One region of the Sagittula sp. NFXS13 genome, then DNA from elsewhere that is predicted to be linked to it. Evidence: riboswitches for the same ligand, from Rfam matches in the RefSeq annotation. Region 1 holds a riboswitch; each other region holds the start of a gene.
What was found. Region 1 has a riboswitch for thiamine pyrophosphate ahead of thiB (thiamine ABC transporter substrate binding subunit). Riboswitches for the same ligand answer to the same signal wherever they lie in the genome.
Positions count from the first base shown of each region.

Region 2: it holds a riboswitch for thiamine pyrophosphate, as region 1 does, so the genes downstream of both, thiM (hydroxyethylthiazole kinase) here and thiB (thiamine ABC transporter substrate binding subunit) in region 1, are expected to answer to the same signal.
Region 3: it holds a riboswitch for thiamine pyrophosphate, as region 1 does, so the genes downstream of both, J4E08_RS02050 (YkoF family thiamine/hydroxymethylpyrimidine-binding protein) here and thiB (thiamine ABC transporter substrate binding subunit) in region 1, are expected to answer to the same signal.

Region 1 covers NZ_JAGEMH010000002.1:503,756-508,248, forward strand. The annotation lists gene J4E08_RS06790 (methyl-accepting chemotaxis protein) at 1-1,183, shown strand, start outside; gene aroC (chorismate synthase) at 1,184-2,287, opposite strand; TPP riboswitch at 2,379-2,489, shown strand; gene thiB (thiamine ABC transporter substrate binding subunit) at 2,525-3,502, shown strand; gene J4E08_RS06805 (thiamine/thiamine pyrophosphate ABC transporter permease ThiP) at 3,478-4,493, shown strand, end outside.
Region 2 covers NZ_JAGEMH010000005.1:118,641-123,133, forward strand. The annotation lists gene thiE (thiamine phosphate synthase) at 1-373, opposite strand, end outside; gene thiM (hydroxyethylthiazole kinase) at 370-1,158, opposite strand; TPP riboswitch at 1,204-1,300, opposite strand; gene J4E08_RS12725 (hypothetical protein) at 1,534-1,776, opposite strand; gene J4E08_RS12730 (MFS transporter) at 1,902-3,131, shown strand; tRNA gene J4E08_RS12735 (tRNA-Leu) at 3,651-3,734, shown strand; partial or broken gene J4E08_RS12740 (transposase) at 4,250-4,493, shown strand, end outside.
Region 3 covers NZ_JAGEMH010000001.1:427,874-432,366, reverse strand. The annotation lists gene J4E08_RS02065 (ABC transporter permease) at 1-78, opposite strand, end outside; gene J4E08_RS02060 (ABC transporter ATP-binding protein) at 75-749, opposite strand; gene J4E08_RS02055 (hypothetical protein) at 746-1,345, opposite strand; TPP riboswitch at 1,903-2,008, shown strand; gene J4E08_RS02050 (YkoF family thiamine/hydroxymethylpyrimidine-binding protein) at 2,001-2,612, shown strand; gene J4E08_RS02045 (ABC transporter permease) at 2,658-3,419, shown strand; gene J4E08_RS02040 (ABC transporter ATP-binding protein) at 3,412-4,152, shown strand; gene J4E08_RS02035 (ABC transporter substrate-binding protein) at 4,149-4,493, shown strand, end outside.

The DNA.
Region 1 (4,493 bases):
TGAGAACACCCGTCGGATTGAATTGTTCCAAACTTTGGGGTCTGCCATGAGCCAGCTTCGCAAAGGCACGCTGGATGCGCGCATAGACAGTGAAAGCTGGACGGGTCTTGGGCCTAGCTACGTCCAGTTGAGCAGCGATTTCAACGAGTTGGCCGGCGCACTGGAGCATCTTGTCGAGTCGCTACGCACCAGCACGGAAACCGTGCAGTCAAACGCTGCCGAACTCTCTGGCATGTCCGATGAGATGGCCCGCCGGGCCGAGACACAGGCCGCAACGCTGGAACAGTCGGCTGCGGCTCTGGATATGCTCGCGGTCGGCGTGAAAACCGCTTCTGCTCGTGCCCAAGAGGCCGACGTCAAGGTCGTGGACGGGCGGAGGCAAGCGGAGCAAGGCGGCGAAGTTATGACACGCGCGCTTGAAGCGATGAGCTCGATTGCCAAGTCTTCCGAGCAGATCAGTCAGATCATTGGCGTTATTGACGACATCGCCTTTCAAACCAATTTGCTGGCTCTCAACGCTGGGGTCGAAGCTGCGCGGGCCGGTGAATCAGGCAAGGGCTTCTCTGTTGTGGCCTCCGAGGTCCGCGGGCTTGCGCAGCGAGCCTCGGAATCTGCGAACCAGATCAAATCTTTGGTCTTGAACAGCGTGGCGCAAGTGGAAGATGGCGAAAAGCTGGTGCAGAAGACCAGCGAAACCTTGACTGCAATCGTGGCAAACGTGACCGAAGTGTCGGAGATGGTTTCAGGCATCGCAACGCTTTCCAAAGAACAAGCGGGCGGCGTCGAAGAAATCAACTTGGGCATCGCAGAACTGGACAAGGTCACGCAGCAGAATGCCGCAATGGTTGGCGAAACCAGCACCGCAAGCCAGCAGTTGACGGTCGAGGCGACGCGGCTTGCCGATGTGCTCACGCAATTCACCGGAGGGGCGCAAATTGTCCGCCTGGATCCATCCCAAGTGCACGGCGTCCCGGAATTATTTGGCGACTTCGAGAAAACCGTGCCTGCCACCGCGCCACCAAAGCCGGCGGCCAAACCCTCGGCACCGGCTGCAAAAAATGATGACGGATGGGACACTTCACCGGCCCCGGCTAAAGCGTCGCCTGACCCGGCGGGCGCAAAAAGGGCCGTAAACGCGCCCGCGCCAGTAGGGCAAGGGGGCGGAGAGTGGGCTGATTTTTGATCAGCCGATCGTGCCGCCCGCGTCCCCGACCTGACCACGGTGCAGCAAGAGGTGATCCAGAAGAACGCAGGCCATCATGGCTTCGCCCACTGGGACAGCACGAATACCGACACAGGGATCGTGGCGACCTTTGGTAATTATTTCGGTGGCCTGGCCTGTCTTGGTAATCGTCTGCCGAGGCCGCAGAATCGAGGAAGTCGGCTTTACCGCAAAGCGTACAACTACATCCTGTCCGGTGGAAATACCGCCAAGAACGCCCCCCGCATGGTTCGATGAGTACACCGGCTGGCCATCATTCCCGAGGAAAATTTCGTCAGCGTTATCTTCGCCCGTTAACTCTGCTGCAGCCATGCCTTCGCCAATCTCAACGCCTTTGACCGCGTTGATCGACATCATCGCTGCTGCGAGGTCCGTGTCGAGCTTGCCATATATTGGCGCGCCGAGGCCCGCTGGTACGCCGCGTGCGACCACTTCGACAACAGCGCCAACTGAGTTGCCTGACTTGCGCAGGTCATCAAGGTAGCCGGCCCAAACTTCGGCGGAGACTGCATCCGGCGTCCAGAATGGGTTCTCTGAAATCTCGTCCCAGTCGAACCGGTTTCGGTCGATTTTGTGAGGCCCGATTTGGGTCATGTACCCAGTAATCTCGACCCCAGGCATCAAGGTGTTCAAGGCTGCCCGAGCGATCCCTCCAGCAGCGACCCGTGCGGCGGTTTCCCGTGCCGAAGACCGACCGCCGCCGCGATAATCCCTGACGCCATATTTCTGAAAATAGGTGATATCGGCGTGACCTGGGCGGAACTTCTCCGCGATATCGCCGTAATCCTTGGACCTTTGATCTGTATTCTCAATCATCAGCTGAACCGACGTGCCGGTGGTCTGGCCTTCAAAGACGCCCGAGAGGATTTTCACGGCGTCCGGCTCTCGCCGTTGCGTGGTGTATTTGTTCTGGCCCGGCTTGCGCTTGTCCAACCAATTTTGAAGCATCGCCTCGTCGACATTGATCCCCGGCGGCACGCCATCGACGGTCGCGCCAAGCGCGGGACCGTGGCTTTCGCCCCAAGTTGTGACGCGGAACAAGTGGCCGAAGGTGTTGAGGCTCATGGTCAGTCTCCTTTGCGCCGTGGTCTAGGGCACGGGCTTGCGCCGCTCAAGTGGTTTCGCCTTGCGCCCTGCGGGGTGTGGCCATAGCTTGTGCCCTACCTCGGGGTGGCGGAACAGGATCCGTCTGAGATTTGCGCAATCGCATCAACCCGTTGAACCTGAACCGGTTAACACCGGCGGAGGGAAGGTATCGGGACACCCGGATCTTGCCCTTTCGCCGCAGATTTGGAGATGTCCATGAAGACCTTCACATTTGCAGCGGGACTTTTGCTGGCCACCAGTGCGGTGGCGCAGGAAAACGTACTGACTGTTTACGCTCCTGACTATTTTACCTCCGAATGGGGGCCGGGTCCAAAAATCGAAGAGCTGTTCGAGGCGCAATGTGAGTGTGACCTACAGTTCAAACCCGGCGAATTGCTGCCGCGCCTGCTGCTGGAAGGTGATCGCACCGAGGCTGATGTGGTCATCGGTCTGAACACTGACGTGACCAAGAAGGCGCGCGAAAGCGGGCTGTTCGCGGAGCACGGCGTCGATCTCTCCAGCTTGACGTTGCCGATTGACTGGACCGATGCCACATTCTTGCCGTTTAACTATGGGCACACTGCTTTCGTCTACGACACGACGAAGATGGAAGCGCCAGCGTCCTTCGATGCCTTGCTGAATGCCGACGACGACCTGAGGTTGGTGATCCAAGATCCGCGCACTTCGGTTTCCGGTCTTGCGCTGGTCCTGTGGGTACAGGCAGTTTACGGTGACCAAGCGCAAGCCGCGTGGGCGAAGCTCGCCCCGAAAATCGTCACAGTGACAAAGGGTTGGTCTGAAAGCTACGGGATGTTCACGGACGGCGAGGCCGATATGGTCCTCTCCTATACGACCTCACCCGCCTATCACATCATCGCCGAAGGGGATGAGACCAAGAAGGCGGCTATTTTCCCCGAAGGTCACTATTTCATGGTAGAACTCGCGGCAAAAGTTGCCGGAACGGACCAGCCGGAACTGGCGCAGGACTTCATGGATTTCATCCTTGGCGAGGATTTCCAGTCGATGATTGCCACGGGCAACTGGTCGATCCCGGCGGCGCTTGATCAAAGTGCTTGGCCCGAGGGTTTCCAAAAGCTCGACCTGCCGGAAAGCGTGTTGTTTTACAACGAAACCGAGGCAGCGGCCCTGCGGGATGAGGCTATCGAAGCATGGCGCGCAGCCCTTTCGCAATAACCGCCGCGCTGACTTTGGCGGCGTTGACGCTGGGGCCCGTCGCCGTGGTTTTGATCCGGGCGGGGGGCCTGTCAGCGCTTGCGCCCGGTGATTGGCTGGCGCTGCGGTTTACAGTCTGGCAGGCCCTCCTGTCAGCTGTATTCAGCGTGGCTTTGGCCGTTCCGGTGGCGCGCGCGCTGGTGCGTCAACGCTTTCCCGGTCGTGCCGCGTTGGTAACCCTGATGGGCGCTCCATTCATTTTGCCAGTGATCGTCGCCGTCATGGGATTGATCGCCGTGTTTGGCCGTGCCGGGCTGGTGAACGACGTCCTTGGGGGGCTCGGTCTTCCGCTTGTGGACATTTACGGGCTTCACGGGGTTCTGCTGGCTCACGTCTTTTTCAACCTTCCTTTGGCAGTGCGCATGCTGCTCACCGGGTGGCAAGCGGTTCCTGGGGAGCGGTTGCGTCTTGCGACATCGCTGGGCCTGAGCCGCGCAGCCTTGTGGCGGGTGATTGACGGGCCGGTGATCCTGCGCGTTGCGCCGGGCGCGCTTGTGGTCATTTTTGTGATTTGCCTGACGAGTTTTGCCGTGGCTTTGACATTGGGCGGAGGGCCAAGGGCAACCACCGTTGAACTGGCGATTTACCAAGCCATGCGGTTCGACTTTGATCTTGGCCGAGCTGCCACGCTGGGTCTGATCCAATTGGCGCTTGGGCTCGGCGCGGGAATACTGGCGTTGAAAGTGACGCAGACAGATGGGTTTGGTCTGGGCCGTGACCGTGCGTTGGTTCGTCGCGATGGTGCGGGATGGCGGCGTTGGACGGATGGAATGTGGATTGCGCTCGCGGGCTTGTTTTTGCTCGTGCCGCTTGGCGCTGTGGTCCTGAGAGGCCTGCAAGGACTGATGTTGCTACGCGTGGACACTATCGTTGCCGCGGGGCATTCGGTGGCGGTGGCCGGCGCGTCGACGGTTTTATGCATGATCTGGGCCGTGGCGCTGGCCAACCGGCG
Region 2 (4,493 bases), on a different contig from region 1:
CGACACCCAGATAATCGACGCACCCCGGCGGCACGGCGGCTGCCTGCTCGGCGCTTTCGATCGAGAGACCAAGAATGGCCTCTGGCCCAATGCGGGCGCGGGCGGCACGTGGATCGCCATCGGACTGGCCAATGTGCAGACCTGCTGCGCCAATGGCGCGCGCGATCTCTGTCCGGTCATTTACGATCAGTTTCGCGCCAAGCGGTGACAGCCGGTCCATCATCTGGCACGCCAGATCGGCAAAGGCCGCATCGGCAAGGGTCTTGTGCCGCAACTGCACCCAAAGCGCACCGCCGCGCGCCGCCTGCTCGGCCTGCTCCAGCAGGGTCCAGGGTGCCTCGGCATCAGTGACAAAGCAAAGGGACGGGATCATGTCGTGCTGATCCGTGCGGCTGCGTCCAGATCCGGCCCTGTCATGGCGTAGAGCGCATCCAGAAAGGCAGGCTGGAAACTGCCGGGTCCATGTGCGGTTTTGGCAGCGATCTCTCCGGCGAGACCGTAGTAGGCCAGCGCCGCGACCGTGCTGTCAAAGATCGACCCGGAGGTGATGAACGCCCCCACCACGCCTGTCAGCGCACAGCCCAATGCGGTGACGCGTGTCATGATCGGGTCGCCATTGGCCACTCTGGCGGTGCGCGTCCCGTCCGTGACAAAGTCGATGGCCCCGGTGACCGCCACAACGCCGCCGGTCTTTGTCGCAAGGGCGTGCGCGGCCTGTTCGGCGGCCTCGACCCCATCAGCGGCATCCGCGCCCCGTCCGCGCGTGTCAGCGCCCGCCAGCGCGAGGATCTCTGAGGCATTGCCCCGGATCACTGTCGGCTTCAACGCGAGCAGCCGCTGGCCAAGCGCACGGCGCATTCCCGTCGCGCCAACGGCCACCGGGTCGAGCACCCAGGGCGTGCCATGATCCTGCGCCGCGCGCGCCGCCAGGACCATGCACTCCGCCCATTCCGCATCGAGCGTGCCAATGTTCACGGTCAAGCCCTGCGCAAGGCCCGCGAACTCACTGGCTTCTTCTTTGGCATGGACCATGGCGGGTGAGGCGCCCGCCGCCAACATGACATTGGCGGCGATGTTCATGGCGACATAATTGGTGATGTTCTGGATCAGCGGCGCCGTGGTGCGCATCGCCAAAAGGGAACGGGAGGGATCGGTCATCGCATCTCTTTCCTATTGGGCGGAGATGCAGAGAGGACCGCACAAGGCGACCGTCATACAACTTCCTCCGCCGGTATGAGCCGGTTCAGGTTCAAAGGGTGCTTCTCAACCCGGCGGATGCCGGATGCCCCTGTTGTGCGCTTTGGATTGCACATGTCTTTTGGAATGTCGATAGGCACGTCTCGCAGGGACCACCGGGGCGCGGGCTGTTGGCTGACCTTCGGTCGTTTTACCGCGATCGTCGTGCGCAGTTTTTTCGAGGGTAAGCGCGGGCAGGGGCGTCCCTCGCAATCGTCAACGGGACGGAGGGCCGTCTGGCGGTCGAGCGCGGAAGGCAGTGTCACGTTTCGGGCTGTCGGCCGGTGCGTCCCGGCATCAAAGATGCTGAAACCCTGAACGGAACGGACCATCGGGCACGAGGGAAAGCATTGCACCAAAGTCGTTCTTTGTGCTTTTCGAGCGCTGCACGATCATGGTTGCAACGACATTGAAAGACGCGGGGCTGTCCCCGCCGGGGGGGGCTTCGGCCTGTTCATGCGGGTGGTTGAGTTCGGACCTTGGGGGCATCATGATGAACGGGGCCAATGTGGCGGCTTTGACCTCGCGGCCTCCACACATTGAGGCTTGTCGAGCCGGTGCAAAAGCCCGACATGCTGGCGGGCACACCATGGGCCCCGACGACCATCGGCGGGGGCATTCTGCCCTGCGTCCGACCCGGGCAAGCATATCTGGAGGGAATGCCAATGACTGACGCTTCGGTGATGCCGCACGCCACGGGGCGCTGGCGGATGCTGGCGATCATTTGCGTCGGCGTTGTCGGTGTGCTTGCGACCTGGTTCTCGGCGACGGCCATCGTGCCCGAGCTGATCCGTGTCTGGCAGCTTTCTCCGGGGCAGGCGGCGTGGCTGACAAATGCCGTGCAATTGGGGTTTGTCGTGGGCGCCGTGGGCGCGTCTCTCGTCAACCTGCCCGACATCCTGCCCATGCACCGCCTGATGACCGGTGCGGCGCTTCTGGCGGCGTCGTCGAATGCTGCGCTGCTAGTGGTCGGCCCGGACACCGCGGTGATTGCCCGTTTCGTGACGGGCGTTGCGCTTGCCGGGGTCTATCCGCCGGCGCTCAAGCTCATGGCGACCTGGTTCGTAAAGGGCAGGGGCCTCGCGCTCGGGTTTCTGATCGGGGCGCTGACCTTCGGCTCCTCCATGCCCCATCTTGTGCGTGCAGTGGCCGATGGCGTCGATTGGCATTCGGTGGTCTGGGCCACTTCGGCCTCTGCCCTGGGTGGCGCGTTGATATTTGGCCTCTTTGTACGTGAGGGACCAAATCCATTTGGCAGAGCCACCTTCAACCCGCGCCAGTCCCTTACCGTCTTTACCGATCGGCCACTTCTGCTCGCCAACATCGGCTACTTTGGCCATATGTGGGAGCTTTACGCCATGTGGGCCTGGTTTCTCGCCTTTGCCGCCGCGGCAGAAGCGGGGGTGCACCCGTTCCCCTTCGGCTCTCCTTCGATGCTGAGCTTCGTTGTGGTCGCATCCGGGGTGATCGGGTGCCTTGCCGGGGGCTGGCTTTCGGATCGGATCGGGCGCTGCCTGACCTGCGCGGGCATGATGATCGTGTCGGGTGCCTGCGCGATGCTGATCGGTGTCTTCTTCGACGGGCCGCCACTTCTGCTTGCGCTGCTGGCGCTCCTGTGGGGCGTGACAGTCATCGGCGACAGTGCACAGTTCTCGGCAGCCGTGACAGAACTCGCCGACAGTGCCTTCGTTGGCACAGCGCTCGCACTCCAGATGGGGATCGGCTTTGGCCTGACGGTCGTTTCGATCTGGGCGCTGCCCATCTTTGCACAGTGGATCGGCGGATGGCAGTGGGCCTTTTTGTTCCTGGTGCCGGGACCGGTCGTTGGCACGTGGGCAATGCTCTCCCTTCGGGGCCGCCCCGAGGCACAGAAACTCGCGGGGGGCGCGCGCTAGGCAGGACTTTCGTGCGCGGGCTGAAGAGGCGGCAGAAAGTGTCTGGCTCAGGCTGCGGCGTCGGCAAAGGGCAAGGTTTTGTCGCGCTCCCAACCGCTTGGCGTTGAAAATCATCACCGTGTGTGGGTGCCTTTTCCGGTCCTTTGTTTGGGGGGCATTGCTGTTGGAAAACCAAAACAAAGGTGAAGCAGACCCACCTCAATCCGGCACACTGCGATGTGGCTGCGTGGGATAGTGACGCTTTCGTTGATACATGTACTCATTGATACATGGGTTCAGATTTCAGCGGGCGACTTGCCAAGCTGTGTGCGCGTGGATTTCTGGCGACCGGCGTCGGCGCGTGTTGCGGAACGAAGGCAGTGCAATGCGCCTCCCCTACGCTGACGGTGGCACAACAAGGCGGGTTCACAAACGCGGTGAAGCACATTTGCCGCTTCCAAGGCTGTCAAAGATCTTGACGATCTGAGGCGTTTTTCCTCTCGCACCTCGCGACAGGCTTTGCTATCTAACGCCGAATGTGCGGGTGTGGCGGAATTGGTAGACGCACCAGATTTAGGTTCTGGCGCCTTTGGCGTGGGGGTTCGAGTCCCTTCACCCGCACCATCTTGATTTCAAAGGAAAAGTTACTGAAGTGGAAACGCTGCGCTCAGATCGAGCGCCCGAGTTTGGCACTTTGTTAGCGCTTTCCGGTTTCGTTTCTGCTCTGTTCGCGTGCAGTCTGCGCCCTTCTGGAAGCTGCTTTCTGGTTCGCCTGGGCGGTATATTTCTGAACCATCGAGAGTGTCTTGTGGCCGGTCACGGTCTGGATGTCGCGTGTTTCGGCACTCATGAGGCACGAGACGATCTTTCCCGGACAGGACGCCGATCGCTTTCCGGATATGCTCGAGCCTCCTCTGCACCTGCCGCTTGCCAATGTGCGGTTCTCCGCGAGAATATAGGCTCCGCTCCGGGGAACGGTTTCCAGGAAGCGCTGAAGGCGCGGCGAGCTGGTAAAGTGATGTCATGCGTGTCGGTAGAAGGGGCGACAGGTCGGAGGGCGTATAACCAAGCCGCTGCGCAAGGGCCCGGGCGGTCATTTAGCGCCGATGCACCAGGTCGTTCGAGACAATCAATACTGACCGAACACCGACGCTCGAAAGATTACCCGCGAAGAGCGCGAAGATGGCCGGGACATCCGGCAGACCGAGCAAGACGCGGTCTCATCCAGACTCCGAAAGAAGGTCGAGATGCTGTTCGCCCACCTCGAGCGCATCCTCGGCCTCGGTAGGCTCCGATTACGCGGCCCATCCATGCGGCACGAACGAGAAATTCCTCCTCGCCGCCACCGCCCAGAACCTCCGGAAACTGGCAAAGATCTTTCCC
Region 3 (4,493 bases), on a different contig from region 1:
CGCGCCCACAAGGATCAGCACAAGACTGCGCGCCCAGGTCCAGCGCAGGTGGGCGAAGGCGAGGAAAAGAGCGTTCAAGAGGTCTGCTCCGCTGGTTGGCGCAGGGTGGCGAAGTCGATCACCCGATCAAAGCGCGGCAGCAGATCGTGGTCGTGCGTCACGGCCAGCACGGTTGCCCCCTGTTCGGCGGCACGGGCAAAGAGCACGTCGAGGATGACTTCCTTGGTCTCGGGGTCGAGGTTGCCGGTCGCCTCATCGGCGAGGATCAGCCCCGGCTGCGTTATCAATGCGCGGCAGATGGCAACGCGCTGCTGTTCACCACCTGACAGCGCGTTCGGATGGCTTTTCAGGCGATGCGCGATGCCGCAGGCCTCGGCCAGTGCCTGCGCCCGGTTGCGGACATCGCGATCGAGCGTCAGGCCAAGGCCGACGCGATAAGGGTACAGGATATTCTCGAAGGCGTTCAGGTAATCGACCAGCGCGAAGGTCTGGAAGATGAAGCCGATCTGCGCCGCGCGAAACCGCCTGCGCCCGCCGTCATCCAGCGCGGTCAGATCTTGGTCCGCCACCTTCAAGGCGCCGGTGTCCGGCTGTGCGAGCCCGGCAACAAGGTTCAGCAGCGTGGTCTTGCCCGTGCCGCTGGGTCCGATGATGCCGACGTGCTCGCCCTTGGCGACGTCGAGCGCAGGCACGTTCAGAGCAAACCCGGCGCGCGGGTAGGCAAAGGTCAGGTCGCGTGCGTGGATCAACTCTCCTGCTCCGGTGGGTCGACCGGGGAGGTGTTGCCCGGCGCATCGGCGTTGCGCTCCAGCGTGCCAGCATCCGTGCGGTCCACGTCCGTCAGATCGAAGCCCGCGATCTTCCAGCGCCCATCCGCCACGGCGAACCGCAGATCCGCTGCGTAGGCGTTGCCGCGCATGTGCATGTGTTCGGCGTGACCCACGACCCCCAGCACCCGCCAGCGGGCCGAGATGTTCACTGTCTCGCCGGACGGTCGCGCGCTCATCCCCAACAGCGACACTTCGTGGATTTCCTGATCGGGGTTCAGGCCGCCCCCGGCCATTGCGCCCACCCGTTCGAGGTAGAGCTGCTCCAGCGCGTCCCCCGTGGCGACCTCGGCCAGCTTGTCGTAGATCGCGGCTTCCTCCGTCTCTCCGAAGGCGGTGTAGACATCGGCGAGGATGCCCGGCAGCAGCAGCGGGCTGTTCTGCGAGAATTCCTGCCGAGACATGGAGTCGGAACTGCTTACGTCGGACGTGCTGGACACAAGATAGGGCCAGGCCCCGACGCCCAGCCCGGTCAGAACCAACGCCCCCGCGATGGTGTTTCGAATGATGTCGCGCATGAGCCCTCTTCCCGTCCCGTCAGAGTGTAGAGCCCATGGGATCATGCGCAAGGTGTCTCCAACGCGCGGGCTTGGTCTGGGGTTGCAGAAAGACCGCCAAGCCGGATCGTGCCACACGCCCGGCAAACCGGTTTCGTTCTGTCGGCGGGGCGCGGTCAATCGTAGGGGCTGCCTTTTCCACGTCATGCGCGTTTGCATTGCTTTGCTCAGGTCGCCCTGCCCCCACACATCGCATGGGATGGTCCAAAGACCGCTTTCAAGGCTGTCCGGCCATTGTCTCCTGTTGGTTTGGGTGATGGGAACGGTCTTGCGGCCAGCACACGACCGGAAATCCGCGCGCCGTTCCGCCAGAAAGATTCGCGCACCCGGGCGAGAAAGCCCACCTCAGAGACGGCACCGACCGCGGCTCGCTTCAGTGACCCAATGTGTGGCCGCTTGCAGACCAACGCATGGCGAGCATGGCTGAGATTGTCTTCGTTCCGCGCGAGCAGGCAGGCGTTTCAAACTGATGTAAAGACACTCGCTTGACATCAAATGGCGGTTGAACAATGGTGCGCGCATATAACCGGGGGTGCTCCGAGCGGAGCTGAGATGCGCGACATGCGTGAACCCTTCACAGCTGATCTGGATAATGCCAGCGGAGCGAGGTGCTACCATGTTCATAGGCGCGCAAGTGTCACTTTATCCGATGACATCCGATTTCGTGGACGTCATCACCACCGGGCTGGACGCCCTGTCCCCCTATAAATCCGACCTGAGGATCGAGACCGACGACATGTCGACGCTCATGGTCGGCGCACCCGGACCGCTGTTCGACGCGATCCGGGACCTGTTTTCCGCCGCAGCCAAGCGGCCCGAACATGTGACCATGCACGTGACCCTGTCGCGCGGTTGCCCCGGTGAGCCGGATGACCCGAATTGCCGGTGCGACACGCTTGCGCGCGCGCAGGACCAGTCCTTGGCCGAGCGGCAGACACTGGCGGCGCACGCCGTCAAGGACGCGCCCGATATGGGTGTCGGGATAGATGTGCAATTCTCGCTCTATGTCATGGGCGCGGGTGGCCATATGGACGAAATCTATGGCTGCATCGACTTCCTGAAGGACAGCGGCACGTTCCTGCGGTCCAAGAATTTCTGCACGCGGTTGCGCGGTGATGCGGGCGCGGTCTTCGAAACGCTGCGCCAGGCCTTTCTGCGGTTCGGCCCGGCGGAAGGCCATGTGACCATCGACCTGACAGCCTCGGCCAACAGCCCCAGCCTCGGCTGAGCGGGCTGCCACACGCGGGCATCATGCGCCCGCGACAGGCTTGTCATGAAGTATCTTGGTCAGATCCTACCGGCCCTCGTGGTCATCTGCGTCTTTCTTGGCGGCTGGGAAGGCTATGTCGCGCTGACGGATGCCTCGTCGCTTGTGTTGCCCGCCCCGAGCGACGTCGTGAATGGGCTGTTGGTCGAGCGGTCCGCGATCGCGCGGCACGCGGCGGCCACATTGGGTGTCGCGGGCGTGGGCTTTGCCCTGTCGGTGCTGTTCGCTTTCGCCGTCTCCATCGTGCTTCACTTCTCGGGCTGGCTGCGCCGGGGGCTGCTGCCGCTTCTGGTCGCCAGCCAGACCGTGCCGATCGTCGCCCTTGCCCCGCTGATGGTGCTTTGGTTCGGCTTCGGCCTGCTGCCCAAGGTGCTGCTGGTGATCCTTGTCACCTTCTTTCCGATGGTGGTCAGCCTTGTCGCCGGCTACGCGAGCCTGCCGCGTCCGTTTCGCGATCAGCTGGTCTCCATGGGTGCGACACCGTGGACAGTCTATCGCCGGGCCACGCTGCCCTCGGCACGGGGGCATTTCTTTTCCGGGCTCAGGATTTCGGCGACCTATGCCATCGTTGCCACGATCTTTGCCGAATATGCCGGCGCGCGGCAGGGGCTCGGCATCTACATCCTGTCGGCAAAGAACAATTTCCGGGCGGATCTTGTGCTGTCGGCGGTGTTGGTGTCGGCCTGTCTCACGCTTGCGCTTCTGGCGATCATCCACGGGATCGAACGGGCCACGGGCCGCCGGTACCGGAGGAACGCGCATGCTTGAACTGCAAGGTCTTACGGTGTGTGCCGGGTCAGAACCGCTGGTCGAGGATGTGTCGCTCGACCTTGTCGAGGGCAGCCTGACGTGTCTGATCGGCCCATCAGGCTGCGGCAAGAGTTCGGTGATCAAATGGCTTGCCGGCGTTCTGGCGCCGGAATTGCAAACCAAAGGTGACCTGCATCTGGACGGCCAGACCGTCGAGATGCCGCATGACGCCATCGCATATCAGCCGCAGCAGGACACGCTTTTCCCGTGGCTCACGATTTGCGAGAACGCGCGCCTTGGGTTGGAAATCAGGGGGATGGCGCAACGCACGGCGCGTGACCGGGTGCGGCGTCTGTTTCCGGCGTTCGGGCTGGACGGCCATGAGGACAGCTTTCCCGACCAGCTGTCCGGCGGGATGCGCCAAAGGGCGGCCTTTCTGCGGACCATCGTTCAGGACGCCCGCATTCTGTTGCTGGACGAACCGTTTTCGGCGCTGGATGCGGTGACACGGTTACAGATGCAGGACTGGCTGATCGACCGACTGGCCGAACGCCCGCGGGCCGTCCTGATGGTGACCCACGACCTCTACGAGGCCACGCAAATGGCCGACCGCATTCTCGTCATGGCCGGCGGTCCCGGCCGCATCATCGCCGACATTGCCATTTCCACCCCGCGCGCAGACCGCAGCGAGGCCACGCTGGCCGACATCCGTTCGACCCTGAAATCCATGCTCTTGAAGGAAACCCCATGAAAATCATGACGCTGAGCCTTTTGCCATGTCTCGTGGCCTCGATGGCCCAGGCCGAGGACGTCACCATCGCGCTGGACTGGACCCTGAACACGAACCACATCGGTCTGGTTGTCGCGCGCGAGAAAGGATATTTCGCGGACGCCGGACTGCAGGTCGATATCCTGCCCTACTCCGACACCGCATCGACCGCGTTGCTTGCCGCCGGTGCGGTGGATTTCGCCTACATGACCGCACTCGGGTTCATGAGCGCCAAGGCCGGCGGCGCGGACATCACCGCGCTTTGGGTCACGATGCAGCGCGAGGCCGGGCGGCTGGTCTATGACAGCAACAACGCCGACATC